One region of the Bacillus sp. 2175 genome, then DNA from elsewhere that is predicted to be linked to it. Evidence: a T-box and tRNA genes for the amino acid it is inferred to sense, from the RefSeq annotation. Region 1 holds a T-box; the other regions hold tRNA genes.
What was found. A T-box is a leader RNA that pairs with one kind of tRNA and senses whether it is charged. The one in region 1 lies ahead of tyrS (tyrosine--tRNA ligase), so its partner is inferred to be a tRNA-Tyr.
Positions count from the first base shown of each region.

Region 2: it has a tRNA-Tyr gene. The T-box ahead of tyrS (tyrosine--tRNA ligase) is inferred to sense a tRNA for this amino acid. The anticodon was not compared.
Region 3: it has a tRNA-Tyr gene. The T-box ahead of tyrS (tyrosine--tRNA ligase) is inferred to sense a tRNA for this amino acid. The anticodon was not compared.

Region 1 is NZ_CM173819.1:4,808,534-4,818,314, reverse strand. Features, by position in the region: gene ACXKY9_RS25160 (SET domain-containing protein) at 1-241, shown strand, start outside; gene murB (UDP-N-acetylmuramate dehydrogenase) at 624-1,541, shown strand; T-box leader at 1,639-1,854, shown strand; gene tyrS (tyrosine--tRNA ligase) at 1,911-3,170, shown strand; gene ACXKY9_RS25145 (NAD(P)/FAD-dependent oxidoreductase) at 3,479-4,657, opposite strand; gene ACXKY9_RS25140 (DUF1641 domain-containing protein) at 4,702-5,142, opposite strand; gene ACXKY9_RS25135 (winged helix-turn-helix transcriptional regulator) at 5,578-5,922, opposite strand; gene ACXKY9_RS25130 (MFS transporter) at 6,295-7,479, shown strand; gene ACXKY9_RS25125 (aldo/keto reductase) at 7,496-8,335, shown strand; gene ACXKY9_RS25120 (thioester domain-containing protein) at 8,444-9,364, shown strand.
Region 2 is NZ_CM173819.1:622,915-632,695, forward strand. Features, by position in the region: rRNA gene ACXKY9_RS03405 (23S ribosomal RNA) at 1-1,846, shown strand, start outside; rRNA gene rrf (5S ribosomal RNA) at 1,947-2,062, shown strand; tRNA gene ACXKY9_RS03415 (tRNA-Asn) at 2,071-2,145, shown strand; tRNA gene ACXKY9_RS03420 (tRNA-Ser) at 2,148-2,239, shown strand; tRNA gene ACXKY9_RS03425 (tRNA-Glu) at 2,257-2,331, shown strand; tRNA gene ACXKY9_RS03430 (tRNA-Val) at 2,336-2,411, shown strand; tRNA gene ACXKY9_RS03435 (tRNA-Met) at 2,438-2,514, shown strand; tRNA gene ACXKY9_RS03440 (tRNA-Asp) at 2,518-2,593, shown strand; tRNA gene ACXKY9_RS03445 (tRNA-Phe) at 2,603-2,678, shown strand; tRNA gene ACXKY9_RS03450 (tRNA-Thr) at 2,697-2,772, shown strand; tRNA gene ACXKY9_RS03455 (tRNA-Tyr) at 2,783-2,866, shown strand; tRNA gene ACXKY9_RS03460 (tRNA-Trp) at 2,874-2,947, shown strand; tRNA gene ACXKY9_RS03465 (tRNA-His) at 2,967-3,042, shown strand; tRNA gene ACXKY9_RS03470 (tRNA-Gln) at 3,106-3,180, shown strand; tRNA gene ACXKY9_RS03475 (tRNA-Gly) at 3,186-3,260, shown strand; tRNA gene ACXKY9_RS03480 (tRNA-Cys) at 3,275-3,345, shown strand; tRNA gene ACXKY9_RS03485 (tRNA-Leu) at 3,356-3,437, shown strand; gene ACXKY9_RS03490 (DUF3884 family protein) at 3,555-3,875, opposite strand; gene ACXKY9_RS03495 (YebC/PmpR family DNA-binding transcriptional regulator) at 4,216-4,935, shown strand; gene ACXKY9_RS03500 (NUDIX hydrolase) at 5,082-5,543, shown strand; gene ACXKY9_RS03505 (transglycosylase domain-containing protein) at 6,036-6,812, shown strand; gene ACXKY9_RS03510 (DsbA family protein) at 7,001-7,651, shown strand; tRNA gene ACXKY9_RS03515 (tRNA-Gly) at 7,767-7,840, shown strand; gene queG (tRNA epoxyqueuosine(34) reductase QueG) at 8,040-9,182, shown strand; gene ACXKY9_RS03525 (amidase domain-containing protein) at 9,227-9,781, shown strand, end outside.
Region 3 is NZ_CM173819.1:155,012-164,792, forward strand. Features, by position in the region: rRNA gene ACXKY9_RS00885 (23S ribosomal RNA) at 1-464, shown strand, start outside; rRNA gene rrf (5S ribosomal RNA) at 555-670, shown strand; tRNA gene ACXKY9_RS00895 (tRNA-Asn) at 680-754, shown strand; tRNA gene ACXKY9_RS00900 (tRNA-Thr) at 759-831, shown strand; tRNA gene ACXKY9_RS00905 (tRNA-Glu) at 856-930, shown strand; tRNA gene ACXKY9_RS00910 (tRNA-Val) at 936-1,011, shown strand; tRNA gene ACXKY9_RS00915 (tRNA-Tyr) at 1,029-1,112, shown strand; tRNA gene ACXKY9_RS00920 (tRNA-Gln) at 1,178-1,252, shown strand; tRNA gene ACXKY9_RS00925 (tRNA-Lys) at 1,258-1,330, shown strand; tRNA gene ACXKY9_RS00930 (tRNA-Gly) at 1,339-1,410, shown strand; tRNA gene ACXKY9_RS00935 (tRNA-Ala) at 1,421-1,493, shown strand; gene ACXKY9_RS00940 (glycerate kinase) at 1,611-2,756, shown strand; gene rocF (arginase) at 2,967-3,860, shown strand; gene cdaA (diadenylate cyclase CdaA) at 4,109-4,930, shown strand; gene ACXKY9_RS00955 (CdaR family protein) at 4,923-6,410, shown strand; gene glmM (phosphoglucosamine mutase) at 6,403-7,749, shown strand; gene ACXKY9_RS00965 (hypothetical protein) at 8,038-8,223, shown strand; gene glmS (glutamine--fructose-6-phosphate transaminase (isomerizing)) at 8,236-9,781, shown strand, end outside.

The DNA.
Region 1 (9,781 bases):
TGATTACGCATTTGAGTATGGAATCAATCATACGGCAATCCTTTTAGGATATGGTATGTTATTTAATCATTCATATACACCGAATGCAACGTATGACATCGTTTTTGAGAATCATACATTTAACTTCTATGCTTATAAAGATATAAAAGCAGGAGAAGAAATTTTAATCAATTATAATGGTGAAGTTGATAACGATGAGCTGTTATGGTTTGATAAAGAAAAAGAAGAGAACGAAAAGTAATATAAAGAGTATAGAAAGAGCACATTCTGTGGGATGTGCTCTTTTTTATTGATGTAAATAAAGTAAAAAGTACAAAAAAATACCACTTTCTTTTTGTGTGGTATAGTAAGATACTGAGGGATAGTGTTTTGAAAAAGTCATATATTTTACAAATTGTTGTCTTTCTGATGACATGTCAAGTTTAGTAGTCCATTTGGGTTGCTTTATTATGCAATATATATTTTAATATGAGTGGCACCTCTTATAAATTAAGAGGTTTATAGGTGTCTCGAATTGATTTTGGGTACACTGTATCCACCACTTTAGGTTTTTTCATGTACGTGGGGATATTATGGGCCCGTATAACGGGATAAAATGAATATAGAAATAGAGGAATCGTAAAATGAATATGCAAGAGGTTTATAAATATTTAAGTACGGTATTGCCTGAAGGACATGTTAAACAAGATGAAATGTTAAAGAATCATACGCATATTAAAGTTGGCGGAAAAGCAGATGTTTTTGTTGCGCCTACAAATTATGATGAAATTCAAGAAGTTATTAAATATGCGAACGAATATAATATTCCAGTTACGTTTTTAGGAAATGGATCGAATGTCATTATTAAAGATGGTGGAATTCGCGGGATTACAGTAAGTTTAATTCATATTACAGGTGTTACTGTAACAGGAACGACGATTGTAGCACAGTGTGGTGCAGCAATTATTGACGTATCACGTATTGCCTTAGACCATAACTTAACGGGTCTTGAGTTTGCTTGTGGTATTCCAGGTTCAGTTGGCGGAGCATTATATATGAATGCTGGTGCATACGGCGGTGAAATTTCGTTTGTATTAACAGAAGCTGTCGTAATGACAGGTGATGGAGAGCTACGTACTTTGACGAAAGAAGCATTTGAATTTGGATATCGTAAGAGTGTATTTGCGAACAACCATTACATTATTCTTGAAGCGAGATTTGAACTTGAAGAAGGTGTACATGAAGAAATTAAAGCCAAAATGGATGATTTAACGTTTAAACGTGAGTCAAAACAGCCTCTAGAATATCCTTCATGTGGTAGCGTATTTAAGCGCCCACCAAATAACTTTGCTGGTAAGTTAATTCAAGACTCAGGACTACAAGGTAAGCGAATTGGTGGAGTAGAAGTTTCTTTAAAACACGCTGGATTTATGGTGAATGTTGATAACGGAACAGCACAAGATTACATCGATTTAATTCACTTCGTACAAAAGACAGTTGAAGAGAAATTTGGCGTGAAGTTGGAGCGAGAAGTAAGGATTATTGGAGAGGATAAAGAATAACGAAATACGTATGAAGATATGAATTATTTTAAAATAACATTTGGGTATTGTTGACAATTTGTTTTCAATTCAATATAATGGCTAATAATTTAACAAGTAACATACGTTGAAAGAGCCCAGTAGCAGTTTGTCACTGTTAACGAGAGAGCTAGGGGTTGCTGGAACCTAGCACAAACAAACTTGCGAATTACACTCTGGAGTATCTTAGGTAATGCTAAGCGGACTAGCAATCGATATTATTGCTAAGAGTGGTATGAGTAGCTATGCTATTTATGCAAACTGGGTGGTAACACGGTGAATAATCGTCCCTATGTCTATCGTAGACATAGGGGCTTTTTTGTTTTTAAAAAATAAAGGGGATGACAAAAGATGAATATTATTGATGAATTAGAATGGCGCGGCGCCGTTAATCAGCAGACTGACGAAGAAGGCTTACGTAAGCTAGTAGAAGAGAAAAAGATTTCACTATACTGCGGAGTTGATCCAACTGGTGATAGTATGCATATCGGACATTTGATTCCGTTTATGATGATGAAGAGATTCCAATTAGCTGGCCATCATCCTGTTATTTTAATTGGCGGGGCAACAGGAACAATTGGTGATCCGAGTGGACGACAATCAGAGCGTCAGCTTCAAACGTTAGAAGTGGTTCAGCATAATGTAGATGCGTTAACAGCACAAATGAAAAAGCTATTTGATTTTGGTGGAAATAGCGAAGTGAAGATGGTAAATAACTATGATTGGACACATGAAATAAATATTATTGAGTTTTTACGTGATTACGGGAAAAACTTTAGCATCAATAGCATGTTAGCGAAGGATATTGTAGCAAGCCGTTTAGATACAGGTATTTCTTTCACAGAATTCACGTACCAAATTTTGCAAGCGATGGACTTCCACCATTTATACACGAAAGAGGATGTTCAACTTCAAATTGGTGGCAGTGACCAATGGGGAAATATTACGAGTGGTTTAGATTTAATTCGTAAGTTAGAAGGTCATGAGGCGAAAGTATTCGGATTAACGATTCCGTTATTATTAAAATCGGACGGTACGAAGTTTGGTAAATCAGCGGGTGGTGCGGTTTGGCTTGATCCTGAAAAAACGACACCGTTTGAATTTTACCAGTTCTGGGTAAATACAGATGACCGTGACGTAATTAAATACTTGAAATACTTTACGTTCTTAACGAAAGAGCGTATTGATGAATTAGCAACGAAGGTAGAAACAGAGCCTCATAAACGTGAAGCGCAAAAAGTGTTAGCGGAAGAAATGACGAAATTTGTTCATGGAGAAGAGGCGTTCCTGCAAGCTGAGAAAATTACAGCAGCGTTATTTAGCGGAGATATTAAATCGTTAACAGCTGATGAAATTGAACAAGGCTTTAAAGAAATGCCAACATTCCAGTCTTCAAAAGAGACGAAAAACATCGTAGAGTGGCTAGTCGATTTAGGGATTGAACCATCTAGACGACAAGCACGCGAGGACATTAATAATGGTGCGATTTCTATGAATGGTGAGAAAGTAACAGATGTGGGTACAGATGTTACTGTAGAAAATTCATTTGATGGAAGATTTATTATTATTCGTAAAGGGAAGAAGAACTACAGTCTTGTGAAATTAGGATAATAAGTAAGGCTGGAAAATATATCGGCGATTTTTCGAATATATCGACCGTAACTCAAATTATATCGGCGATTTTCGAAATATATCAGCGCAAATCCGAATATATCAGCGATTTTCCCAATATATCGATTTACCGACAAAAAGCGACAATAAGAACTGTTCCGAACGGGACAGCTTTCATTATAAAAAGTCAGTATATTTAGATAAATTTAAAGGGTATATAATTTTTTTGACGAATAAATAAGTTAGAGAAAATTACGGATAAAAAATAGCCCGAACCATGCAGGGCATGATTCGGGCTTATATTCAGATTAGTAAGCTAAGCTGAATAGACCTTTAATGTGTGATAAGTAACGAACGTTACTTGCTTCTTTCATTAATGATGCTGGTAAGCCTTTAAGTGGAGTATTACTTGCTCCAATTGTAGCAACCGCATCTTTACGTCCTAGACTAGCAAGTGTTCCAGAGTTTACAGGTGCGAACTCTTCCAATGCTTTGCCTTCTAGTGCTGCGTATAAGTTGTATCCAATTAACTCACCCATTTGCCAAGCGATTTGTGCAGTTGGTGGGTATGGACGTCCGTCTGGAGCGAAGACAACAGCGCTGTCTCCAGCAACGAATACGTCTTTGTGAGAAGTAGATTGTAGGTATGCATCAACTGTTGCACGTCCACGGTTAACTTCAAGACCTGATTCACCGATTAATGGGTTACCTTGTACGCCGCCTGTCCAAACGAATGTGTTAGCAACAAGTTTTTGACCGTCTTTTAAGTCGATTTCATTGCCAGCAACGTTTGTTACAGGAAGACCAGTTAAGAATGTAACACCGCGTGCTTCTAGGCTAGTAGTTGCACGTTCGATTAAGTGGTCTGGTAATACTGGAAGGATTTTTGGACCTGCTTCAACAAGAAGAAGTTTCACTTCTTTTGGATTTACGCCGTGGCTTTTTGCAAGTTTAGGCATAATGTCAGCAAGCTCACCAACTAGCTCAACGCCAGTTAATCCGCCACCACCGATTACGATTGTAGCATCAGCTTCGTTTTTCGTTTTCGCGTATTCACGAATACGGTCTTCAACGTGTTTGTAGATTTTGTTTGCATCAGCAGCCGATTTTAATACCATGCTGTTTTCTTCTAGTCCTGGAATACCGAAGTAAGCAGTTTTACTTCCTAAAGCAACTACAAGTGCATCGTAAGATAAAGTAGTGCCACCAGCTAGTTTGATTTCTTTGCTATCAACTGAGAATGACTCAACTGTTGCGATTTTAAGATCGATGTCTTTCCCTTTGAAAAGCTTTGTAAGTGGCATTGCAACTGCTTGCTCAGACACGTTACCAGCTGCAAGGCGGTGTAGTTCAGTGATGATTTGGTGTGTTGGGTATTGGTTAATCACTGTAACTTGTGCTTCTGATTTGCTGTAATATTTACGTACGTTTAAAGCGGCAAGAAGACCGCCATAACCAGCGCCTAAGATGACAATTTGTTTTGACATAGTATGATATCCCCCGTCTTTACTAATTGTTGTTATAAGTTAAATTATTTATTGTTACGTTCTGCACTAATTTGAAGATATGCGTTCACAAAGCGGAACATTTTTTGTGCTTGTGGATCTTTTAGTAATTTTAACAGGCCGAATAGGCCGATAACTTCGTTGCTTTCTTCAGCACGATCTTTCGCTTCGATTGCAGTTGCAGCCATGCTTTTCACTGTATCTTTTACAGGTTCTACAAGCTCTGTAATTGCACCAACAGTGTCGCTTTTTAATACTTCATCAGTAGCAACAGTTTGAGCGAAGTCATAAGACTTAGTTAAAATGTTAACAAGCTCAGTTAATTTTGGAAGCTGTTCTACTAGTGTTGTTAATGATTCTTGTACCTCAGGTTTTAACAACTGATCAAGTACATCAAGTTGTCCTTGGCTAGCAGAAATTTGTACAGTTTCTTGTTCTGGCTTTGTTTGAGTCATAGTTTCTGGCATCTCCAATTCTCCTTTACGATAGCAATACTCTTATTTTTTATAAGTAAGATAGTAAACGTTTACGAAACTTTATACAAAGTTTCACAAAACACAATAAAATGCCTTTAAATTTATGACAGCAAGTAAGCTGCAAACATAAATCTAAAACCATAACGTCTTACTTATTATTTATGAACTGTCCGATACATGGCTTGTCCGCATAATGGAAAAGCTCCGTTACCGGAAAGTGTATATAATATATATCCTATATTATATACTATATACACCTATGTTAACATAAAAATGATTCCTAATTATTTGATATTGAGTGTATAACGTAGTGCTGACAAGGTATGAAAGCGTATAAAATATTTTGTTCCAGTTAGAAATGTATATACATATAAAGAAAAAAAGGAAAAAATGAACAAATTCATGTTCGTTTTTTCCTTTTTCCTATTATTCACCTTCTACAATTAGCATCGATGTGTTACCGCTTTTTTCAAGATGGCATTCGCCCCAAGTACAAAGAGAATCAAGAATGGACTCTAAAGACCAACCGTATTCTGTAAGTGAATATTCTACTTTTGGTGGTACTTGATTGTATACCTTTCTTTGAATAACCCCATCGTCTTCTAATTCACGTAATTGCTGAGTTAACATTTTTTGTGTAATCCCAGGCATTAAACGTTTTAGTTCACTCGTTCTTTTTGTGCCTTTCGTTAGATGACAAAGGATAACAACCTTCCATTTTCCACCGATAACCTCTAAAGTCGCTTCAACGGGAATATTATATTTCTTCATATAAAAATCTCCTTTGATGAATGTAGATTTAAGTTCTCCAACAAAAGAAGCTAAATAATTAAATGTTACTAAAAAGTGCCTATAGCACTTTAAAGTACGTACTTTTTATCATGTTGAATATGTTCCATAATAGCATACGTAAGAGGGAAATGAGTAGTACGGTACTAAAAAGTGCCTATGTTACTTTTAGGTACCTATCGTACTTTTAAGTGCGTTCTTCAAAAAAAGAGTAAAGCCATTCATAATAGCGTATATCAACAGTAAAGTTATTTTTGTAGAAGATAAAAAGGCCTTTTTATCATACTATTATGATTGGATTTCTCGCATTAAGGAGGAGTTCAATTGAATTCATATACAGTATCTTCTTCGGTTATGCAGACGAATCGGAGAAGTATGTTTGCTTTATTAGCACTAGCAATTAGTGCGTTTGGAATTGGTACAACTGAATTTATTAGTGTCGGCTTATTACCATCTATCTCAGAGGATTTACATGTTTCTGTTACAACAGCGGGGTTAACTGTTTCTTTATATGCATTAGGAGTAGCGTTTGGTGCTCCAGTATTAACGTCATTAACAGCTAGTATGTCGCGAAAGACGTTATTAATGTGGATTATGATTATTTTCATTATTGGTAATGGAATTGCGGCGGTAGCAACAAGTTTTACTGTGTTACTTATTGCGAGGGTTGTATCTGCATTTGCGCATGGTATTTTTATGTCAATTGGATCTACAATTGCGGCTGCGCTTGTACCTGAGAATAAACGTGCAAGTGCAATAGCATTTATGTTTACTGGTTTAACTGTTGCGACTATTACAGGTGTACCAATTGGAACATTTATCGGTCAACAATTTGGCTGGAGGGCCTCGTTTATTGTTATTGTGGCCATTGGAATCGTTGCTTTAATCGCCAATAGTATGCTAATTCCTTCTAATTTAAAAAAAAGTACGTCTGTATCATTTCGCGATCAATTTAAGCTGATTACGAATGGAAGACTGTTACTTGTATTTATTATTACTGCATTAGGATACGGGGGAACGTTCGTAACATTTACGTATTTATCTCCGTTATTACAAGAAGTAACAGGATTTAAAGCAAGTACCGTTACAATTATTTTGTTAGTATACGGAATTGCAATTGCGATTGGGAATATGGTCGGGGGAAAATTATCAAATCATAATCCGATTCGAGCGTTATTTTACATGTTCTTTATTCAAGCGATTATATTATTTGTTTTAACATTTACAGCGCCATTTAAAGTCGCTGGATTCATCACAATTATTTTCATGGGACTATTCGCATTTATGAATGTTCCAGGGCTACAAGTGTATGTTGTTATATTAGCTGAGAGGTTTGTACCTAGCGCTGTTGATGTAGCATCGGCGATTAACATTGCAGCATTTAACGCAGGAATTGCTCTTGGTGCTTACTTGGGCGGTATTGTAACGAACTCGTTAGGATTAATTCATACGGCTTGGGTAGGTGGAATTATGGTAGTAGGTGCTGTTGTTTTAACTGCGTGGAGTATGACATTAGAAAAAAGAGATCAAGTAAAATAAAAGGAGAGAAAATAAAATGAAAAACTTACAAAGTAAAACAGTATTAAATAATGGTGTAGAAATGCCTTGGTTCGGTTTAGGTGTATTTAAAGTAGAGGATGGACCAGAACTTGTAGAAGCAGTGAAATCGGCGATTAAAGCAGGATACCGCAGCATTGATACAGCTGCAATTTACGGAAATGAAAAAGCTGTAGGTGAAGGAATTCGCGCGGGTATAAAAGAAGCAGGCATTTCTCGTGAAGATTTATTCATTACTTCAAAAGTGTGGAATTCGGATCAAGGATATGAAACGACACTTGCTGCATATGAAGAAAGCTTAAAAAAATTAGAGCTGGATTATTTAGATTTATACCTTGTTCATTGGCCTGTAGAAGGGAAATATAAAGATACGTGGAGAGCGTTAGAAACACTTTATAACGAAAAACGCGTACGTGCAATTGGGGTAAGTAATTTCCAAATTCATCACTTACAAGATGTAATGAAAGATGCAGAAATTAAACCAATGATTAACCAAGTAGAATACCACCCTCGTTTAACACAAAAAGAATTACAAGCTTTCTGTAAAGAACAAGGTATTCAAATGGAAGCATGGTCACCACTTATGCAAGGTCAATTATTAGATAACGAAAAATTACAAGAAATTGCTGAGAAACACGGTAAAACAACAGCGCAAGTTATTTTACGTTGGGATCTTCAAAATGGAGTAATCACTATTCCAAAATCAACGAAAGAACACCGCATTATTGCAAATGCCGATATATTTAATTTCGAATTAACGAAAGAAGATATGGAAAAAATCGATGCGTTAAATCAAAATCACCGCGTTGGTCCAGATCCTGATAACTTCGATTTCTAAGATTAAAGTAAGAAAGAAGAGTGCGTAAAAGCACTCTTTTTTTGTGCATAAAAATAGTTTCTAAATAAATACTACTTAGTATTAAGTTTGTGATAAGGGGCTGTAAACATGAATATAAAGCAATCGTTCAAGATTTTAGCTATGTTTTTAAGTGTTTTATTTGTGTTATTCCCGCTTCAAAAAGCATTTGCAGAAGTTATGGACCATACAAAGTATGAAATGAATTGGAGTTATAGTAAGTCAAAGAAGAAACCAATTCGAACAGAGCTTATTAAAACCGCAGATGGCAAAATTGCTTTTTGCTTAAATGTAGATTTGAAATCTCCAAGCGGTCAAGATTTACCGGAAATGGGGAAAGTGGATATTAACGTATACCGTGTACTATTGAATGGATATCCACAAAAGAGTCCACAAGAATTAGGTGTTTCTGATTGGAGAGAAGCACATTACGCAACGCAGCTTGCAGTGTGGAATGCGTTAAAACAAATCGATATTAATGATTTAGATTTCCGCAATAAAAATGTAGAGAAAGTAACGAAAGACATCGTTGCAAAAGCAAGCGCTAGTGAAGAGTTACAAGAAATTACGATGAGTGTAACTCCTACAGAAGAACAAGAAGCAGTATTAAAAAATGATTTCTTTGAAACAGGTTTATATACAGTAGAAACAAATGCAAAAAGCGGAACGTATAAAGTACAAGCAACAGGTGCACCAGCGGGCGTGAAATTTGCAAATGAAAAAGGCGAAACAAAAACAGAATTTAATGTAGGAGAAAAGTTCCGCATTTTAATTCCAAAACAAACACCAGCTGGTGGATTTAGCTTTAAAGTATCAGGAAATTTAACGAAATTACAAGGGATTGCGCATAAAGGTACATCGACTATTCAAAATGCAGTAGTATTACTTGAGCGTAGTGAAGAAAAAACAAGTCCAGAGTTAGCGGTAAGTTGGAAAAAGGCTGAGGCTCCAAATAAACCAAATAAGCCATATACTCCAAATGAACCGCATAAACCGAATCAAAAGAGATAATGAAAAAGCATTGGCGTATGCCAATGCTTTTTTATATGAATTCTTTAAAGGTATATCAAGATAATAATTAATCGAGTGAAACACTATTTTAACGTTTTAAAAAGTATTTAAAAATAATAAAATGTGACAAAATCTAAACGTTGCAATAAATAGATTTTATTCACGAAATTGTAACATTATTCTAATTAGAGAGGCTATCAAACAAAGTGTAAAGCGTGTAAAATTCATTTGGAAAAACTACCTATAGATGGTCATATATGAAGAAAATGTAAGTTTTTATTGTTATTTTTAGATGTATAGATGACAATACTGAAAAATATCTTTTACTATTCTCTTTTTTATGTAGCAAGAGAACTCATCACAAATAGAGAGAAGTGAGGAGGGCATATTACATATAAATTTTACAATGTAAGAAAG
Region 2 (9,781 bases), 1.1 Mb from region 1:
ATGTGGAGTTGCTTAGACAACTAGGATGTTGGCTTAGAAGCAGCCACCATTTAAAGAGTGCGTAATAGCTCACTAGTCGAGTGACTCTGCGCCGAAAATGTACCGGGGCTAAATACACCACCGAAGCTGCGGATTGATACCGAATGGTATCAGTGGTAGGGGAGCGTTCTAAGGACAGTGAAGTCAGACCGTAAGGACTGGTGGAGTGCTTAGAAGTGAGAATGCCGGTATGAGTAGCGAAAGACGGGTGAGAATCCCGTCCACCGAATGCCTAAGGTTTCCTGAGGAAGGCTCGTCCGCTCAGGGTTAGTCAGGACCTAAGCCGAGGCCGACAGGCGTAGGCGATGGACAACAGGTTGATATTCCTGTACCACCTCTTTATCGTTTGAGCAATGGAGGGACGCAGAAGGATAGAAGAAGCGTGCGATTGGTTGTGCACGTCCAAGCAGTTAGGCTGATAAGTAGGCAAATCCGCTTATCGCGTATGCTGAGCTGTGATGGGGAAGCTCCTTATGGAGCGAAGTCTTTGATTCCCCGCTGCCAAGAAAAGCTTCTAGCGAGGTAAAAGGTGCCTGTACCGCAAACCGACACAGGTAGGCGAGGAGAGAATCCTAAGGTGTGCGAGAGAACTCTGGTTAAGGAACTCGGCAAAATGACCCCGTAACTTCGGGAGAAGGGGTGCTTTCTTAACGGAAAGCCGCAGTGAATAGGCCCAAGCGACTGTTTAGCAAAAACACAGCTCTCTGCGAAGCCGTAAGGCGAAGTATAGGGGGTGACACCTGCCCGGTGCTGGAAGGTTAAGGAGAGGGGTTAGCGTAAGCGAAGCTCTGAACTGAAGCCCCAGTAAACGGCGGCCGTAACTATAACGGTCCTAAGGTAGCGAAATTCCTTGTCGGGTAAGTTCCGACCCGCACGAAAGGTGTAACGATTTGGGCACTGTCTCAACCAGAGACTCGGTGAAATTATAGTACCTGTGAAGATGCAGGTTACCCGCGACAGGACGGAAAGACCCCGTGGAGCTTTACTGTAGCCTGATATTGAATTTTGGTACAGTTTGTACAGGATAGGCGGGAGCCATTGAAACCGGAGCGCTAGCTTCGGTGGAGGCGCTGGTGGGATACCGCCCTGACTGTATTGAAATTCTAACCTACGGGTCTTATCGACCCGGGAGACAGTGTCAGGTGGGCAGTTTGACTGGGGCGGTCGCCTCCTAAAGTGTAACGGAGGCGCCCAAAGGTTCCCTCAGAATGGTTGGAAATCATTCGTAGAGTGCAAAGGCATAAGGGAGCTTGACTGCGAGACCTACAAGTCGAGCAGGGACGAAAGTCGGGCTTAGTGATCCGGTGGTTCCGCATGGAAGGGCCATCGCTCAACGGATAAAAGCTACCCCGGGGATAACAGGCTTATCTCCCCCAAGAGTCCACATCGACGGGGAGGTTTGGCACCTCGATGTCGGCTCATCGCATCCTGGGGCTGTAGTCGGTCCCAAGGGTTGGGCTGTTCGCCCATTAAAGCGGTACGCGAGCTGGGTTCAGAACGTCGTGAGACAGTTCGGTCCCTATCCGTCGTGGGCGTAGGAAATTTGAGAGGAGCTGTCCTTAGTACGAGAGGACCGGGATGGACGCACCGCTGGTGTACCAGTTGTTCTGCCAAGGGCATAGCTGGGTAGCTATGTGCGGAAGGGATAAGTGCTGAAAGCATCTAAGCATGAAGCCCCCCTCAAGATGAGATTTCCCATAGCGTAAGCTAGTAAGATCCCTGAAAGATGATCAGGTTGATAGGTTCGAGGTGGAAGCATGGTGACATGTGGAGCTGACGAATACTAATAGATCGAGGACTTAACCATATAATATGTAGCAATGTTATCTAGTTTTGAGAGAACATAAAAAACTTGTTGACTTTTAAAGTAAATAAGTTATAATAATGATTGTCTCAAAAGAATAATGTCTGGTAATGATGGCAGAGAGGTCACACCCGTTCCCATACCGAACACGGAAGTTAAGCTCTCTAGCGCCGATGGTAGTTGGGACCTTGTCCCTGTGAGAGTAGGACGTTGCCAGGCAATATTATTCCGCAGTAGCTCAGCGGTAGAGCTATCGGCTGTTAACCGATCGGTCGTAGGTTCGATTCCTACCTGCGGAGCCATTGGAGAGCTGTCCGAGTTGGCCGAAGGAGCACGATTGGAAATCGTGTATACGTCACAAGCGTATCAAGGGTTCGAATCCCTTGCTCTCCGCCATAGGATTTATAGTATTTGGCCCGTTGGTCAAGTGGTTAAGACACCGCCCTTTCACGGCGGTAACACGGGTTCGAATCCCGTACGGGTCACCACTTTGGAGGATTAGCTCAGCTGGGAGAGCACCTGCCTTACAAGCAGGGGGTCGGCGGTTCGATCCCGTCATCCTCCACCATATAAATTTTATATGAATAGTATTATCGCGGGGTGGAGCAGCACGGTAGCTCGTCGGGCTCATAACCCGAAGGTCGCAGGTTCAAATCCTGTCCCCGCAACCAAATGGTCCCGTGGTGTAGTGGTTAACATGCCTGCCTGTCACGCAGGAGATCGCCGGTTCGACCCCGGTCGGGACCGCCATTTTAATAAGGCTCGGTAGCTCAGTCGGTAGAGCAGAGGACTGAAAATCCTCGTGTCGGCGGTTCGATTCCGTCCCGAGCCACCATTTATTTTAATAAAATACGCCGGCTTAGCTCAATTGGTAGAGCAACTGACTTGTAATCAGTAGGTTGGGGGTTCAAGTCCTCTAGCCGGCACCATGTAAGTTTCGGAGGGGTAGCGAAGTGGCTAAACGCGGCGGACTGTAAATCCGCTCCTTCGGGTTCGGCAGTTCGAATCTGCCCCCCTCCACCATTTACATAGGGGCATAGTTTAAAGGTAGAACTGAGGTCTCCAAAACCTCCAGTGTGGGTTCGATTCCTACTGCCCCTGCCAAATATATTTACACAACATGGCGGTTGTGGCGAAGTGGTTAACGCACCGGATTGTGGCTCCGGCATTCGTGGGTTCGATTCCCATCAGTCGCCCCATTTTTATTTTAAAAATTACAAATAATCTAATGGATACTTACATATAATTAAGTAAGAATTCGATGGGCTATAGCCAAGCGGTAAGGCAACGGACTTTGACTCCGTCATGCGCTGGTTCGAATCCAGCTAGCCCAGCCATTTTTGCGGAAGTAGTTCAGTGGTAGAATACAACCTTGCCAAGGTTGGGGTCGCGGGTTCGAATCCCGTCTTCCGCTCCAATAAAATTTAATATGGCGGCATAGCCAAGTGGTAAGGCAGAGGTCTGCAAAACCTTTATCACCGGTTCAAATCCGGTTGCCGCCTTTTCTTTTGTGCCGATGTGGCGGAATTGGCAGACGCGCACGACTCAAAATCGTGTTCCTTCGGGAGTGTCGGTTCGACCCCGACCATCGGTATCATGAACGGCGTAAAAAAGCTCTATACAATTAGTATAGAGCTTTTTTGTTTTCTTTTCATTACATGACAAAATAAGCAGAAAAAGTATTGTATATACAATATTTCTTTCGAGTACTCTAGAGAGAATTTCTCCACCCCGGTGACATGAAGTTAAATCCGATACCACCAGTAGATATTAGTACACTATCAACGGTTAAGTTTGTAATCTCTAAAAACTTCTTTTCAAACCCTTCTCTGTTGTACTTATACATAGTTGAGTGGCACGCCCACATATGCGTTGAAGTACTTAACCAGTCCCCTAAATCTTTTAATTCAGGGAACGACTCAAATTGAATTGGTTCATCTAATTTCATGAATCTCACTTGATAGATAGTTGGGTTTAACTTTTCTTCTATCCCTTTAAGACTATGTGCTTTTTTCTCATTTGAATGTGTCATAATTCTCCTTCTCTCTTTTCTTCAAATTTTTCCCTATTTTTATTATACAACAATAGAAAGTAATTATGGGAATAGGTGTCAGCAATATAAAAAGACTCTAACAGAAATGTTAGAGTCTTTTTGTTAAATTATACTATGTGCTTCTAAAATTCGTAATAAACGTAGGAATTCATGTATAATATAACTTGTCGAAAGAACAAAATGATAGTGATTTATATTATGTCTATAATATGAATCAAAAATGAACTTTTTATATTTCTTTTAAAAATGTGTTGAACACACATTATATTTCATATTAATATTTTTATGTAGATTTAAAACGGGAAAGAGAGTGGAAAGTATGGGCCGTAAATGGAACAATATTAAAGACAAAAAAGCATCAAAAGATGCAAATACAAGCCGTATATACGCGAAATTTGGGCGTGAAATTTATGTGGCAGCAAAACAAGGCGAGCCAGATCCAGAATCAAACCAAGCGCTAAGAGTTGTATTAGAGCGTGCGAAAACATACAATGTTCCAAGAACAATTATTGATCGTGCAGTTGAAAAAGCAAAAGGCGGTTCAGAAGAAAATTATGACGAGCTTCGTTATGAAGGATTCGGACCAAATGGAGCTATGGTTATTGTAGATACACTTACAAATAACGTAAACCGTACTGCAGCAGATGTACGAGCTGCATTTAGCAAAAACAGTGGTAATATGGGTGTGAACGGTTCTGTAGCTTACATGTTTGATGCGACAGCTGTTATCGGCCTTGAAGGTAAAACATCAGATGAAGTTCTTGAAATTTTAATGGAAGCAGATGTAGATGCACGTGACATTCTAGAAGAAGAAGATTCTGTTATCGTGTATGCTGAACCAGATCAATTCCATGCAGTACAATCTGCACTTAAAGGTGCTGGCGTTGAGGAGTTTACAGTTGCAGAATTAACAATGCTTGCACAAAGTGATGTAACACTTCCTGAAGATGCTCAAGCACAATTTGAGAAAATGGTTGATGCATTAGAAGATTTGGAAGATGTTCAACAAGTTTATCACAACGTAGACTTAGGAGAGTAATACGATAGATGACCCTTTTCGCTTAGCGGATAGGGTCTTTTTTATGAAGTTAATTAAGGTGATGAAGTATTAAAGGTATTTTGTTGTAGGTAGTGAATATGATTATAGGGATATACAAAATATTCATTATCTCTAGGAGGCTTAATATGGAACATAAGACACCAAAGCATATAGTTGCTGTAGCAGGTTATTTAACAAATGAAAAAAATGAAGTGTTATTAACAAAAGTGCACTGGCGAGCTGATACGTGGGAGTTGCCAGGAGGACAGGTAGAAGAAGGCGAAGCGCTCGATCAAGCTGTCTGTAGGGAAATAAAAGAGGAAACAGGGTTAACGGTGAAGCCTATCGGAATTACAGGGGTTTATTATAATACCTCTATGCATATTCTAGCTGTTGTTTTTAAAGTAGCATATATAAGTGGTGAAATAAAAACTCAACCCGAAGAGATACAAGTGGGTAAATTTGTTGATTTAAATGAAGAGAACATAGATGAGTATATAACGCGTCCTCATATGAAATCCAGAACGCTTGATGCAATGAGAGCAACACATTTTATTCCGTATGAAACGTGGGAAGTACAGCCGTATAATTTAATAGGAAGATTGTAAAGAAAAGAGTAGCCGATTTGAGATACATTCGAATCACTACTCTTTTTTGTATACTGTTTAAGAAAAAGGTCAAAATAATAATAGCACTAGTATTGATTTGCAGAACATTTGTTCTGTATAATAAATCTATATGTTATATACATTTAGATTACTAGATAGTCAAAAGTATATATATTTGTAGATGATATAATTAAAGTGTAAAGTGAAAATATAATAGTCTTAAGGGTTTCTCTTTTATTGGTTATTCGTGCTTTAACATAACCTATATTCAATATTTCAGATGAATAGTAGATAAAAAAATACTGTGATACAATACTTTTTTATCCCACTATTTGCTGGGCAGTAAGCTTGATTGATGAGGGCTCATTAAAGTTTCACTTTATACCTTACAATGATGTAAGGTACGTGTAAGAGAAATCGATGGGATATTTTTTTACAACAATGTATTCTTAAAGTAAGAGTTATATGCTGTGTGGAAAAGAGGTGTTCAAGATGAAAGAACGAGTATTATCTAGGGTGAACTATCATCAAAAAGTTGCATTAAATCCAATGACTAAACTTTTTTATAAAGCCATTATATTATTATTATTGTTAAGTTGTACGTTATTATTCGTTGGAAATGTAATGATTGAGAAAAGTGATATTAGTAAATTACATGTACCGGCTAAGTTAGAGGTGCCAGAATCATTAACACATGCATTTATTGCGACAGAAGATAAAAGATTTTATCATCATAACGGTTTAGATTATATAGCAATTATTAGGGCCTCAGTTGAGAATATAAAGGCTGGTGGTGTCGTGCAAGGAGGAAGTACGATTACACAACAGCTATCTAAAAATGCCTTTTTAACAAATGAACGTACATTTTCTCGTAAGTGGAAAGAGATTTTTTATACGAAAAAAATTGAACGCACATTTACGAAGGATGAAATTTTAAAATTATATGTAAGTAATATTTATTATGGAGAAGGAGCATGGGGAATTGAAAAAGCAGCAAACCTTTACTTCGGTAAAAAGGTGAACCAATTAACGTTGGCTGAAAGTGCAATGATGGCTGCTGTAGTAAAAGCACCTGCTTATTACTCACCTGCCCAAAACTATGATAAAGCAGTAGAGAGACGAAATGTCGTTTTGAGACTAATGGAGAAAGAAGGCTATATAAGCCATGATGAGTATGTTCAAGCAGTTAGTGAGAAATTAGTAATTCGTCATGATATAAAAATAGAGCAGTCGATGTTAAATAGCGCGCGTAAAAAAGCAGTAAGTTAAGAGAAGTTCCTACAGAGGAGCTTCTTTTTTTTGAATAAATTGTGACAAATTGTGACACAATATCGTCACAATTATTGTGTTTTTGTAATTTATGTGAGCGTGTTCATTGCGTGACGTATATAAGTGTTGATATTATGTGTATTGTGTACAATGCTGTATACAGAATATGAATTTAAAGAGGAATGTATATGAAATCAAATAAACTCATGGCTCTTGGTATAGTTTTTTCTATCGCAGTATTGATTGTAATTGGAACAATTGCGTATAGCATCATAAATGACAAAAAAGATAAAGGGAATGAGATGTTTGCTTATTCTACGCAACAATCTTTAGGGAAAGATGATGCTCCAGTTAAGGTAGTTGAATTTGGAGACTTTAAATGTCCTGCTTGTCGTACTTGGGATGTAACGGTATTACCTCGATTAAAAGAAGAGTATATTGATAAAGGCAAAGTGCAGTTATATTTTATTAACTTCCCATTTATCGGAAAAGACTCGGATTTAGGTGCAGCAGCTGGTGAAGCAATTTATAAACAAGATAAAGATTCATTCTGGATTTTCTATGATGAGATTTATCAAAATCAAAAGAAAGATACGGAAGAATGGATTACAGAAGATTTGCTTCTTAGCATTGTGAAAGAGAAACTTCCAAAAGTTGATGTAGAGCAATTTAAGAAAGATTTACACAGTAAAGACATTAAAGAAAAAGTACGTAAAGATTCAGATCGTGCTCAAAAATTAAAAGTTCAAGGTGCTCCTTCTGTATATGTAAACGGAAATCTTGCAAACCCTGATTTCGATAGTATGAAGAAGGCAATTGATAAAGAATTGAAAAAGTGATGAGGTCTCTCATCACTTTTTCGACTTTTTTCGATAAAATTCTTGCCTCTACTTTTTTTACATGCTATACTACTTTACATAAGTTATTCTAATATCTTATATGTAATTCATATTTGCGGGTGTAGTTTAGTGGTAAAACAAGAGCCTTCCAAGCTCTGGTCGAGAGTTCGATTCTCTTCACCCGCTCCAAATTTTATTAAATGTTTTTCTATAAATTGTGATCAACGCAGTGTTTCGTTTCCGAGATAAACGAGGCATTGCGTTTTTTAATGTTTGAAAAACCTAATTACATGCGAAAATAGAAGTAAATAATAGTATTCCAAAAGTGAATTACTAACCAATAGGGTCGTTACATAAGGGATGGATTCATCTGAGGAGGCGATTAGGAATGGATTTTGAACAATTAAAGCAAGATGTAATTGCGTATAGTAAAACAATTGGCATAGATAAAATAGGCTTTGCGAGTGCTTCTCCTTTTGAGGAATTAAAGCAGCGCTTAATCCAGCAACAACAATTAAATTATCAATCTGGATTTGAAGAGCCTGATATAGAGAAGAGAACGAATCCGCAACTGTTATTACCGGGTGCTAAATCAATTATTGCGATTGCTTTAGCATATCCTTCAAAATTAAAAAATGCACCATTAAGTAAGCGTGGAGAACGCCGTGGGATTTTTTGTCGTGCTTCTTGGGGACAAGATTATCATCTTGTTTTACGAGATCGTTTGCAAAAATTAGAAGCATATTTAATTGAAAAACTTCCGGATATAGAAGTGAAGTCCATGGTTGATACAGGTGAATTAAGTGATCGAGCTGTATCAGAGCGTGCAGGCATTGGATGGAGCGGTAAAAACTGCTCTATTATTACACCTGAATTTGGTTCGTACGTATACTTAGGGGAAATGATTACAAATGTTCCATTCCCGCCAGATAAGCCGATAGAAGATCAATGCGGGGGCTGTACGAAATGTATCGATATTTGTCCTACCGGTGCTTTAATACAGGGGGGACAGTTAGATTCGAAGAAGTGCATTGCGTTTTTAACACAGACGAAAGGATTCCTACCTGAAGAATATCGCGATAAAATAGGAAATCGTATATATGGATGTGATACGTGTCAGACTGTTTGCCCGAAAAACAAAGGAATGGATTTTCATAATCATCCTGAGATGGAGCCGGATCCTGAGCTAGTTAAACCATTATTAACACCACTTTTAACAATTAGTAATCGTGATTTTAAAGAGAAATATGGGATTATGTCAGGATCATGGAGAGGGAAAAAGCCACTGCAAAGAAATGCGATTTTAGCATTAGCACATTTTAAAGAAACATCGGCAATTCCTGATTTAATTGGTGTTATGAAAGATGACCCAAGACCAGTACTACGCGGAACGGCAGCATGGGCACTTGGGAAAATTGGCGGAGATGGAGTAGGCGAAGCGATTGAGAAAGCGATGGAACGTGAGAAAGATGAAGAAGTGCTTCATGAAATGAATCGCGGGCTTGAATTGTTAGCACAGAAAAAAGAGTAGATAATATTTCCCTTTTTCATATTGTAATATGGGAGGGAGACAGAATGGTTGTAAAAACGAAGATTGAAAACCAAGTACAACAATTTTTAGCATATATAACGGAGAAAAGAACGAATGTGGATGGTATTGCTGAGGATTTACTACAAATGGCACTGAGAAAGAAACAATTGTTTCAAAGACGTAGTGCACATATAGTGAAAGCAACTGCGGATGTTTCTTTCATTAGACAATTAAATAGTAATGACCATCAAGAAATTGATTATCAAATACATTTTAAATATTTAATTAAGCATAAAGAATTATTTTATATTGAAGAGGAACAATTAAAACGAAGAGTTTGTTTAAATAATAGTCGAATTATAGGCGATTATGCTATTGAAGTGTCAGAAGAAATTAGAATGGGTGAGACATTAGAAAGGGAAATTACGAAAGAGAAGTACGGTTCTTATCAGTATAATCGTTTAGAGGCAGTGAAATATGCAGAGCGTTGGTGGGATGACCGAAATCCTATGTATCGTAATTTCCCTGATAATTGTACGAATTTCATTTCTCAATGTCTTCATACTGGAGAAGTACCTATGAGCGGATATCCTAATATT
Region 3 (9,781 bases), 610 kb from region 1:
GCTACCCCGGGGATAACAGGCTTATCTCCCCCAAGAGTCCACATCGACGGGGAGGTTTGGCACCTCGATGTCGGCTCATCGCATCCTGGGGCTGTAGTCGGTCCCAAGGGTTGGGCTGTTCGCCCATTAAAGCGGTACGCGAGCTGGGTTCAGAACGTCGTGAGACAGTTCGGTCCCTATCCGTCGTGGGCGTAGGAAATTTGAGAGGAGCTGTCCTTAGTACGAGAGGACCGGGATGGACGCACCGCTGGTGTACCAGTTGTTCTGCCAAGGGCATAGCTGGGTAGCTATGTGCGGAAGGGATAAGTGCTGAAAGCATCTAAGCATGAAGCCCCCCTCAAGATGAGATTTCCCATAGCGTAAGCTAGTAAGATCCCTGAAAGATGATCAGGTTGATAGGTTCGAGGTGGAAGCATGGTGACATGTGGAGCTGACGAATACTAATAGATCGAGGACTTAACCATATAATATGTAGCAATGTTATCTAGTTTTGAAGGAATATGCATTAAAATTTCTTCTTGACATTTCGAAAGAAATGTTTATAATGATAAAAGTCTGGTAATGATGGCAGAGAGGTCACACCCGTTCCCATACCGAACACGGAAGTTAAGCTCTCTAGCGCCGATGGTAGTTGGGACCTTGTCCCTGTGAGAGTAGGACGTTGCCAGGCTAATATTATTCCGCAGTAGCTCAGTGGTAGAGCTATCGGCTGTTAACCGATCGGTCGTAGGTTCGAGTCCTACCTGCGGAGCCATTATGCTTCCATAGCTCAGCTGGTAGAGCACTTCCATGGTAAGGAAGAGGTCACCGGTTCAAGCCCGGTTGGAAGCTTGGGAATAGGTTTAAAACTTTTTTGGCCCGTTGGTCAAGTGGTTAAGACACCGCCCTTTCACGGCGGTAACACGGGTTCGAATCCCGTACGGGTCACCACTTTTGGAGGATTAGCTCAGCTGGGAGAGCACCTGCCTTACAAGCAGGGGGTCGGCGGTTCGATCCCGTCATCCTCCACCATATATATTTAAAATGTCGGAGGGGTAGCGAAGTGGCTAAACGCGGCGGACTGTAAATCCGCTCCTTCGGGTTCGGCAGTTCGAATCTGCCCCCCTCCACCATTTTCTTTAAAATAACCTGAGAGGGTTTATTTTTTTGAAAAGATAACCATACTAGTAAATATTAATGGGCTATAGCCAAGCGGTAAGGCAACGGACTTTGACTCCGTCATGCGCTGGTTCGAATCCAGCTAGCCCAGCCATTTACGAGCCATTAGCTCAGTTGGTAGAGCATCTGACTTTTAATCAGAGGGTCGAAGGTTCGAGTCCTTCATGGCTCATCATTTTTGCGGAAGTAGTTCAGTGGTAGAATACAACCTTGCCAAGGTTGGGGTCGCGGGTTCGAATCCCGTCTTCCGCTTAATTAATAAGGGGCCTTAGCTCAGCTGGGAGAGCGCCTGCCTTGCACGCAGGAGGTCAGCGGTTCGATCCCGCTAGGCTCCATCTAAATAAAAAAGCTTACATCATATGATGTAAGCTTTTTTTGTGTTTAAAAAGACAACTTTTATACTTGTCGTTTAAAATGAAGAAAACGTAAAAATAAGGGATGGGGAGATAATTGTGAAAGTTGTTATTGCATCTGATTCATATAAAGAAAGCCTAAAAGCTATAGAAGTATGTGGAGCTATTGAAAGAGGTTTTAGAGCAATTTTTCCTAATGCAGAGTATGTGAAAATACCAATTGGAGATGGAGGAGAAGGGACGGTTGAATCACTTGTTGATGCTACAGGGGGGAGAATTATATCAATTAGTGTGACAGGACCGCTTAGAGAAGGTATACAAGCTTTTTATGGCATTTCTAAAGATAAAAAGACAGCGTTTATAGAAATGGCAGCAGCATCAGGATTACAGCACGTTCCAGTTGAAAAGCGCAACCCACTTATTACAACGACAAAAGGAACAGGAGAACTTATATTACATGCGCTAGATCAAGGAGTGGAGTACATAATTTTAGGACTTGGCGGAAGTGCTACAAATGATGGTGGGGCAGGTATGTTAGCAGCTTTAGGAGTAAGATTTATAAATGACAAGGGTGAAGTAATAGATCCATCTGGAGGCACATTACATTCGATTGTTGCTATTGATTTTTCACAAATGGACCCCCGCTTAAAGGGGGTAAAGATAGAAGCGGCATGTGATGTGGATAATCCATTAGTCGGAATGCAGGGAGCATCTTTCATATTTGGGAGACAAAAGGGTGCAAATGTAGAGATGATGAAAGAGCTAGATGAGAATTTACAACATTATGCGAATATGCTTAAACGATATGTATCTTTTGATGTATCTGAAATACCTGGTGCAGGGGCAGCGGGAGGAATGGGAGCGGCTGTTATTTCAGTGTTAAAGGGAGACTTGCGGAGGGGCATTGAAATTGTATTAGATTATACAAATTTCGATAAACATATAGAAGATGCAAATCTCATTATAACTGGTGAAGGTAGAATAGATAAACAAACTGCATATGGAAAGGCTCCTGTGGGTGTTGCGGGGCGTGCAAAACGTTTTTCTGTGCCTGTAATTGCTATTGGAGGGTCTGTATCATCTGATTATTCAGCTGTGTACGAGAAAGGAATAGATGCGGTATTTAGTATTACAACGAGACCGATGACACTAGAAGAAGCATATAAAGTAGCAGAAGAAAATATTGAAATGACAACAAAAAATATTGCAATAGTATGGAAAATAGCATCAGAAAAACACTTCTAAATGTAGGAGTGTTTTATTATTATTATTTAATAATAGTGATTGCGATTGTTTCATTAAGTTAACTTTATACATAGAATAGTCTTGAAATTTGGTTTTCAGTATGAATATAAGTGAATAAATTGTATATCCATACAGAAAAATGTCGAGTTGAGTCAGACTATATAAAAGATTTAAAATATTTAGTGAAGGCATAAAAGGGGGATACTATCTATGAAAAAGGAAATCTCAGTTATTGGAGTTCCAATGGATTTAGGACAGATGCGTCGTGGAGTTGATATGGGACCGAGCGCGATCCGTTATGCAGGGGTAATTGAAAGAATTGAAGAAATTGGATATGACGTTAAAGATATGGGAGATATATGTATAGAGAGAGAAAAAGAGATAGATGAAAATACAAAATTAAGAAACCTTACACAAGTTGCAACTGTATGTAATGAATTAGCAAGTAAGGTGGATCATATTATAGAAGAAGGTCGTTTTCCACTTGTATTAGGTGGTGACCATAGTATTGCTATCGGTACATTAGCTGGTGTAGCAAAACATTATAAAAACTTAGGCGTTATTTGGTATGATGCACACGGTGATTTAAATACAGAGGAAACTTCACCATCTGGAAATATTCATGGTATGTCACTTGCAGCAAGTTTAGGTTATGGACATTCTTCACTTGTAGATTTATACGGAGCATATCCAAAGGTGAAAAAAGAGAATGTCGTAATTATCGGTGCGCGTGCATTGGATGAAGGAGAAAAAGATTTCATTCGCAATGAAGGTATTAAAGTGTTCTCAATGCATGAAATTGATCGTATGGGGATGACGGCTGTTATGGAAGAAACAATCGCATATTTATCTCATACTGATGGTGTACACTTATCATTAGATTTAGACGGTCTTGATCCTCATGATGCACCAGGTGTTGGAACGCCTGTAATTGGCGGTCTATCTTATCGTGAAAGTCATTTGGCGATGGAAATGTTAGCAGAAGCTGATATTATCACATCTGCTGAATTTGTTGAGGTAAATACGATTTTAGATGAGAGAAATAGAACGGCAACAACAGCAGTTGCTTTAATGGGTTCTTTATTCGGTGAAAAACTAAAATAAATGTAAGAAAAGCAACTGAGAAGTTGCTTTTTTTATTTGAAAATAGGCGTATAATAATGATTTATATTATACTGTACAATAAAAATGTTTGACATCTTACCAATTTGAGCTAAAGGGGGTTGTTTGTAATTGTCGTTTGTTTCATGTATGGTATAATTAACTAGTTGTTGGAAATACATACAGATAGAGCATAAAACAATATTTCAATATATGGATAGAATTGCTCGTAAGTAGGAGGAAGGGATAGCATGCCTTTTGAAGATACGACCATTTTGAAATATCTTAGTACGGCATTAGATATTGCCATTGTATGGTTTATTATATATAAGCTAATTCTTATAATCCGAGGGACAAAAGCTGTTCAACTTTTAAAAGGGATTACAGTTATTATCGTCGTTAAGATGATCAGTATTTTCCTTGAATTGCGTACGCTATCTTGGCTAACTGAACAAGTATTAACGTGGGGATTTTTAGCCGTTATTATTATCTTTCAGCCAGAATTGCGAAGAGCACTTGAGCAGCTAGGGCGCGGAAGTTTATTTTCGCGTGTTGGAACGCATGAGGATGATGAACCTGAAATGGTTGCAACAGCGATAGCAAAAGCAACCGAATATATGGGGAAACGTAGAATTGGTGCATTAATTACTTTGTCAAAAGAGACCGGTATGGGTGATTATGTGGAAACGGGTATTCCGCTGAATGCAAACGTATCATCGGAATTACTTATTAATATTTTTATTCCAAATACACCTCTTCATGATGGAGCGGTAATTATGCAAGGAAGTACAATTAAAGCAGCAGCATGCTATCTTCCATTATCAGAAAGTCCGTTTATTTCTAAAGAATTAGGAACTAGACATCGTGCTGCAATGGGAGTTAGTGAAGTTACTGATAGTATTACAGTAGTTGTGTCTGAAGAAACTGGTCAAATTTCTTTAACGAAAAATGGTAAGTTGCATCGTGATTTGAAGACAGAACAGCTGAAGGATATGTTATTAGCTGAATTTAGTGGAAACGAAAAAACGACTTCTTCGTCTTTATGGAATTGGAGGAGAAAGCGTCATGGATAAGTTAATGGAGAATCATTGGTTTTTAAAAGGGATCTCATTACTATTGGCGTGTATGCTTTTTATGTCAGCGACGTTAACTGAAAAAAATACGACATCAGTTATATTACCTTTTGCAAATGATACGAAAGAAACATTAACTAATTATGCTATTAATCTTAAGTATGATGAGGAGAAATATATTGTAAGTGGTATTCCGGCAGAGGGCGTTAAAGTAAAATTAGAAGGCCCAAAAGCATCAGTTGCTACAGCAAAAGCAAAAAAACAATTTGACATACCAGTTGATTTGCGAGATAGTCCAAAAGGAACTTATGAGATTTCTTTAAAAACGAACGGGCTTCCAGATGATGTGAAAGGAACAGTTCAGCCATCAACAATTAAAGTTACTCTTCATGAAAAGGCGAGAAAATATGTTCATGTAGATCTGAAATTATCAAATGAGGATCAGATGCCAGCGGGGGCTACTCTAGAAAAATCAAGCCTTAAACCGGATACTGTTGAGGTAGTTGGGACGAAAGAAGAAATTGAAAGCATTTCATCTGCCAAAGCGTATGTTGATTTAAAAGGTGTTAATAAAACTGTTACAAAAACGCCCGAAGTTACATTATACAATAAAGAAGGAAAACGTTTAAATGTAAGAACAAGTCCATCTAAGATTAGTGTAACGTTGAATGTGGCAACGCAAAATACAGCCAATAATACTGAAAAAACTGTTCCTGTAACGTATACGAAGAAGGGGAGTTTAGCAGAAGGATTGGCGGTTACAAATATCAGTGTTGAACCGAGAGAAGTAACGATAGCTGGTCCAAAAGATATTTTGGATAATATACAATCGCTAGAGGGGGTCGAAGTAGATCTTAGTCAATTGACAGAGTCTACAACATTCGATGCCTCTGTTTTATTACCCAAGGGTGTAACAAGTGCCAAACCGAATCAAGTGAAGGTTTCGGTGGGAGTGCAAAAAACAAAACAAACGAAAACAAAAACGATTGATGGTATCCCAATCCAGAAAAATGGACTTTCTAAAGATGTTACTGCTCAGCTACTTTCGCCGCAAGATGGAAAGATAAGTGTTGATATTTCAGGAGAAGCAAGTATAGTAGATAAAATAACAGCTGCTCAAATAACAGCGGTAATTAATCTGCAAAATGTATCTCCAGGAACGAAAGATATTTCAATTCAAGTGAGTGGTCCTGGTAATATTTCAATAGAGCCAAAACAAAAAAGTGCTAAAGTTACTATTGTGAAGAAAGAAAAACCAGATAAAGAAGTACAGGGTAACGGTCAACAACCGGATTCAAACACCGATCAAGAAAATCAAAATGAGAAACCAAAAAATCCTGAACCTGATTCAGAAAAAGAACAGGAAAAGAATCAAAACCAAAATCAAAATCAAGATAAAGATAAAGAAACGAGTCAAGAACCAACAGTAGATAATCACAATCAAAAAGAGCAAGAAAAAGGAGCGAATCATAATGGGTAAATATTTTGGTACAGATGGAGTACGCGGAGTTGCAAATAAGGAGTTAACACCTGAATTAGCTTTCAAAATTGGACGTTTTGGTGGTTATGTATTAACAAAAGATACAGATCGTCCAAAAGTAATTATTGGTCGTGATACACGTGTATCTGGCCATATGTTAGAAGGAGCTTTAGTAGCAGGGCTATTATCAACTGGAGCAGAAGTAATGCGCCTTGGCGTTATTTCTACACCGGGCGTTGCTTATTTAACAAAAGCACTAGACGCACAAGCGGGTGTTATGATTTCTGCATCTCATAATCCAGTACAAGATAACGGTATTAAATTCTTTGGTTCAGACGGCTTTAAATTAACAGATGAGCAAGAAGCTGAGATTGAAGCTTTATTAGACAAAGAAGTTGATGAACTACCACGTCCGACAGGTACTAATCTTGGACAAGTGAGTGATTACTTTGAAGGTGGACAAAAATATTTACAGTACATTAAACAAACTGTTGAAGAAGATTTCTCTGGCCTACATATCGCTTTAGATTGTGCACATGGTGCAACTTCTTCTCTTGCTCCATACTTATTTGCAGACCTAGAAGCTGATATTTCAACGATGGGAACTTCTCCAAATGGTATGAATATTAATGAGGGTGTAGGATCTACACATCCAGAAGGCTTAGCTGAATTGGTAAAAGAAAAAGGTGCGGATATCGGACTTGCTTTTGATGGCGATGGCGACCGTTTAATTGCTGTAGACGAAAAAGGAAACATCGTTGACGGTGATCAAATTATGTTCATTTGTGCGAAGTACATGAAAGAAACTGGTCAATTAAAACATAATACAGTTGTTTCAACTGTTATGAGTAACTTAGGTTTCTACAAAGCACTTGAAGCAAATAATATTACAAGTGATAAAACAGCAGTTGGTGACCGCTACGTAATGGAAGAAATGAAGCGCGGAGGTTACAACCTAGGTGGAGAACAATCAGGCCATATTATCTTACTTGATTACATTACAACTGGTGATGGAATGTTAAGTGCACTTCAACTTGTAAACATCATGAAAATGACGAAAAAGCCATTATCTGAACTTGCAGGGGAAATGACGAAATTCCCACAATTGCTAGTAAACGTTCGTGTAACAGATAAAAAATTAGCATTAGAAAATGAAAAAATTAAAGAAATTATTCGTGTTGTAGAGGAAGAAATGAACGGTGATGGCCGTATTCTTGTTCGCCCATCTGGAACAGAGCCACTTATTCGTGTAATGGCAGAAGCACCAACACAAGAAGTTTGTGATGCATATGTACATCGCATTGTAGAAGTTGTGAAAGCCGAAGTTGGCGCTGAATAATTAGCTGAATTTATATGAAAAAGGAGCACAAAAAGTGCTCCTTTTTCATATGTTTTATAGACGATGAAAAAAATTTCATTGACGGTTTATCCATGTTTGTTATAAGATGGTCTTGTTCTTTTTCTCAAAGGAAATATTGTAAATCATAAAAGCGCCAGAACTACAAATAGTGTAGTTGACGAGGTGGGGTTTATCGAGATTTCGGCGGATGACTCCCGGTTGTTCATCACAACCGCAAGCTTTTACTTAAATCATTAAGGTGACTTAGTGGACAAAGGTGAAAGTGTGATGAGAGAAGAGGAACGGATGAAAACTAGCTGTATAAGTATATACGGACTTAAACCCAATCGAGAGGAAGGTGAAAGCCGTTACAAGCTTACAGGGCTAGCAATATGTAATCCGTTTTTTAGTATAAATAAAAATGGTATCGGACTATGTCGTTACATGTTCGCAGAGCAGTGTAAGCATTTGTAACGGCGACTAAACATGTGTGGAATCGTAGGATTTATTGGAGAGCAAGATGCAAAGGAAATTTTATTAAAAGGTTTAGAAAAGCTAGAATATCGTGGATATGATTCAGCAGGTATTGCAGTACAAGCAGAGAACGGTGTTGTTGTATACAAAGAAAAAGGCCGTATCGCAAAACTTCGTGAAATCGTAGATGAGAACGTAGCAGCAAGCGTAGGTATCGGACACACACGCTGGGCTACACACGGTGTTCCAAGTAAAGTAAACGCGCATCCGCATCAAAGTACATCAAAACGCTTTACATTAGTTCATAACGGTGTAATTGAAAACTATGAATTAGTGAAAAAGGAATATTTACAAGATGTAACGTTCGTAAGTGAAACAGATACAGAGGTTATCGTACAGCTTATGGAACAACAAGTGAGCACAGGATTAAGTGTAGAAGAAGCGTTCCGTAATACGCTATCTCTTTTACATGGCTCTTATGCAATCGGATTACTTGATGCTGAAAATCCAAACATGATTTATGTTGCTAAAAACAAAAGCCCGCTATTAGTAGGTGTTGGTGACAACTTTAATGTTGTGGCAAGCGACGCTATGGCGATGTTACAAGTTACAGATCAATTCATTGAGTTAATGGATAAAGAAATCGTAATCGTAACGAAAGAAAGTATTACAATTAAAAACTTACAAGGTGAAACGATTGAACGTGCACCGTTTACAGCGGAATTAGACGCAAGTGATATTGAAAAGGGAACATATCCTCATTTCATGCTTAAAGAAATCGATGAGCAACCACTTGTAATCCGTAATATAATTCAAAAGTATCAAGATGAAAATGGCGAAATTGAATTAAATCAAGACATCCGCAATGCGATTTTAGATAGCGATCGCATTTACATCATTGCATGTGGAACGAGTTATCATGCAGGTCTTGTTGGAAAACAATTTATCGAGAAGTTTGCAAAAATGCCAGTTGAAGTACACGTGGCAAGTGAATTCTCTTACAACATGCCATTATTAACAGAAAGACCATTCTTCATTTACATTTCACAAAGTGGTGAAACAGCTGATAGCCGTGCAGTACTTGTACAAACAAATGAAATGGGGCATAAAGCATTAACAATTACAAACGTGCCTGGTTCTACGCTTTCTCGTGAAGCTGATTATACACTTCCGTTATACGCTGGACCAGAAATTGCAGTTGCATCAACGAAAGCTTACACAGCACAGCTTGCAGTACTTTCAATTTTAGCGGCTGATATTGCTAAAGCAAAAGGTGAAGTTCTTGATTTCGATTTAACACACGAACTAGGACTTGTAGCAAATGCAATGATAGAACTTTGTGATCAAAAAGAAGAAATGGACGCATTAGCAAAACAATTTTTAGCAACAACGCGTAACTGTTTCTTCATCGGCCGTAGCGTAGACTTCTACGTAGGATTAGAAGGTGCGTTAAAACTAAAAGAAATCTCTTACATCCAAGCAGAAGGATTCGCTGGAGGAGAGTTAAAACACGGTACAATCGCTTTAATTGAAAATGGTACACCAGTTATCGCACTTG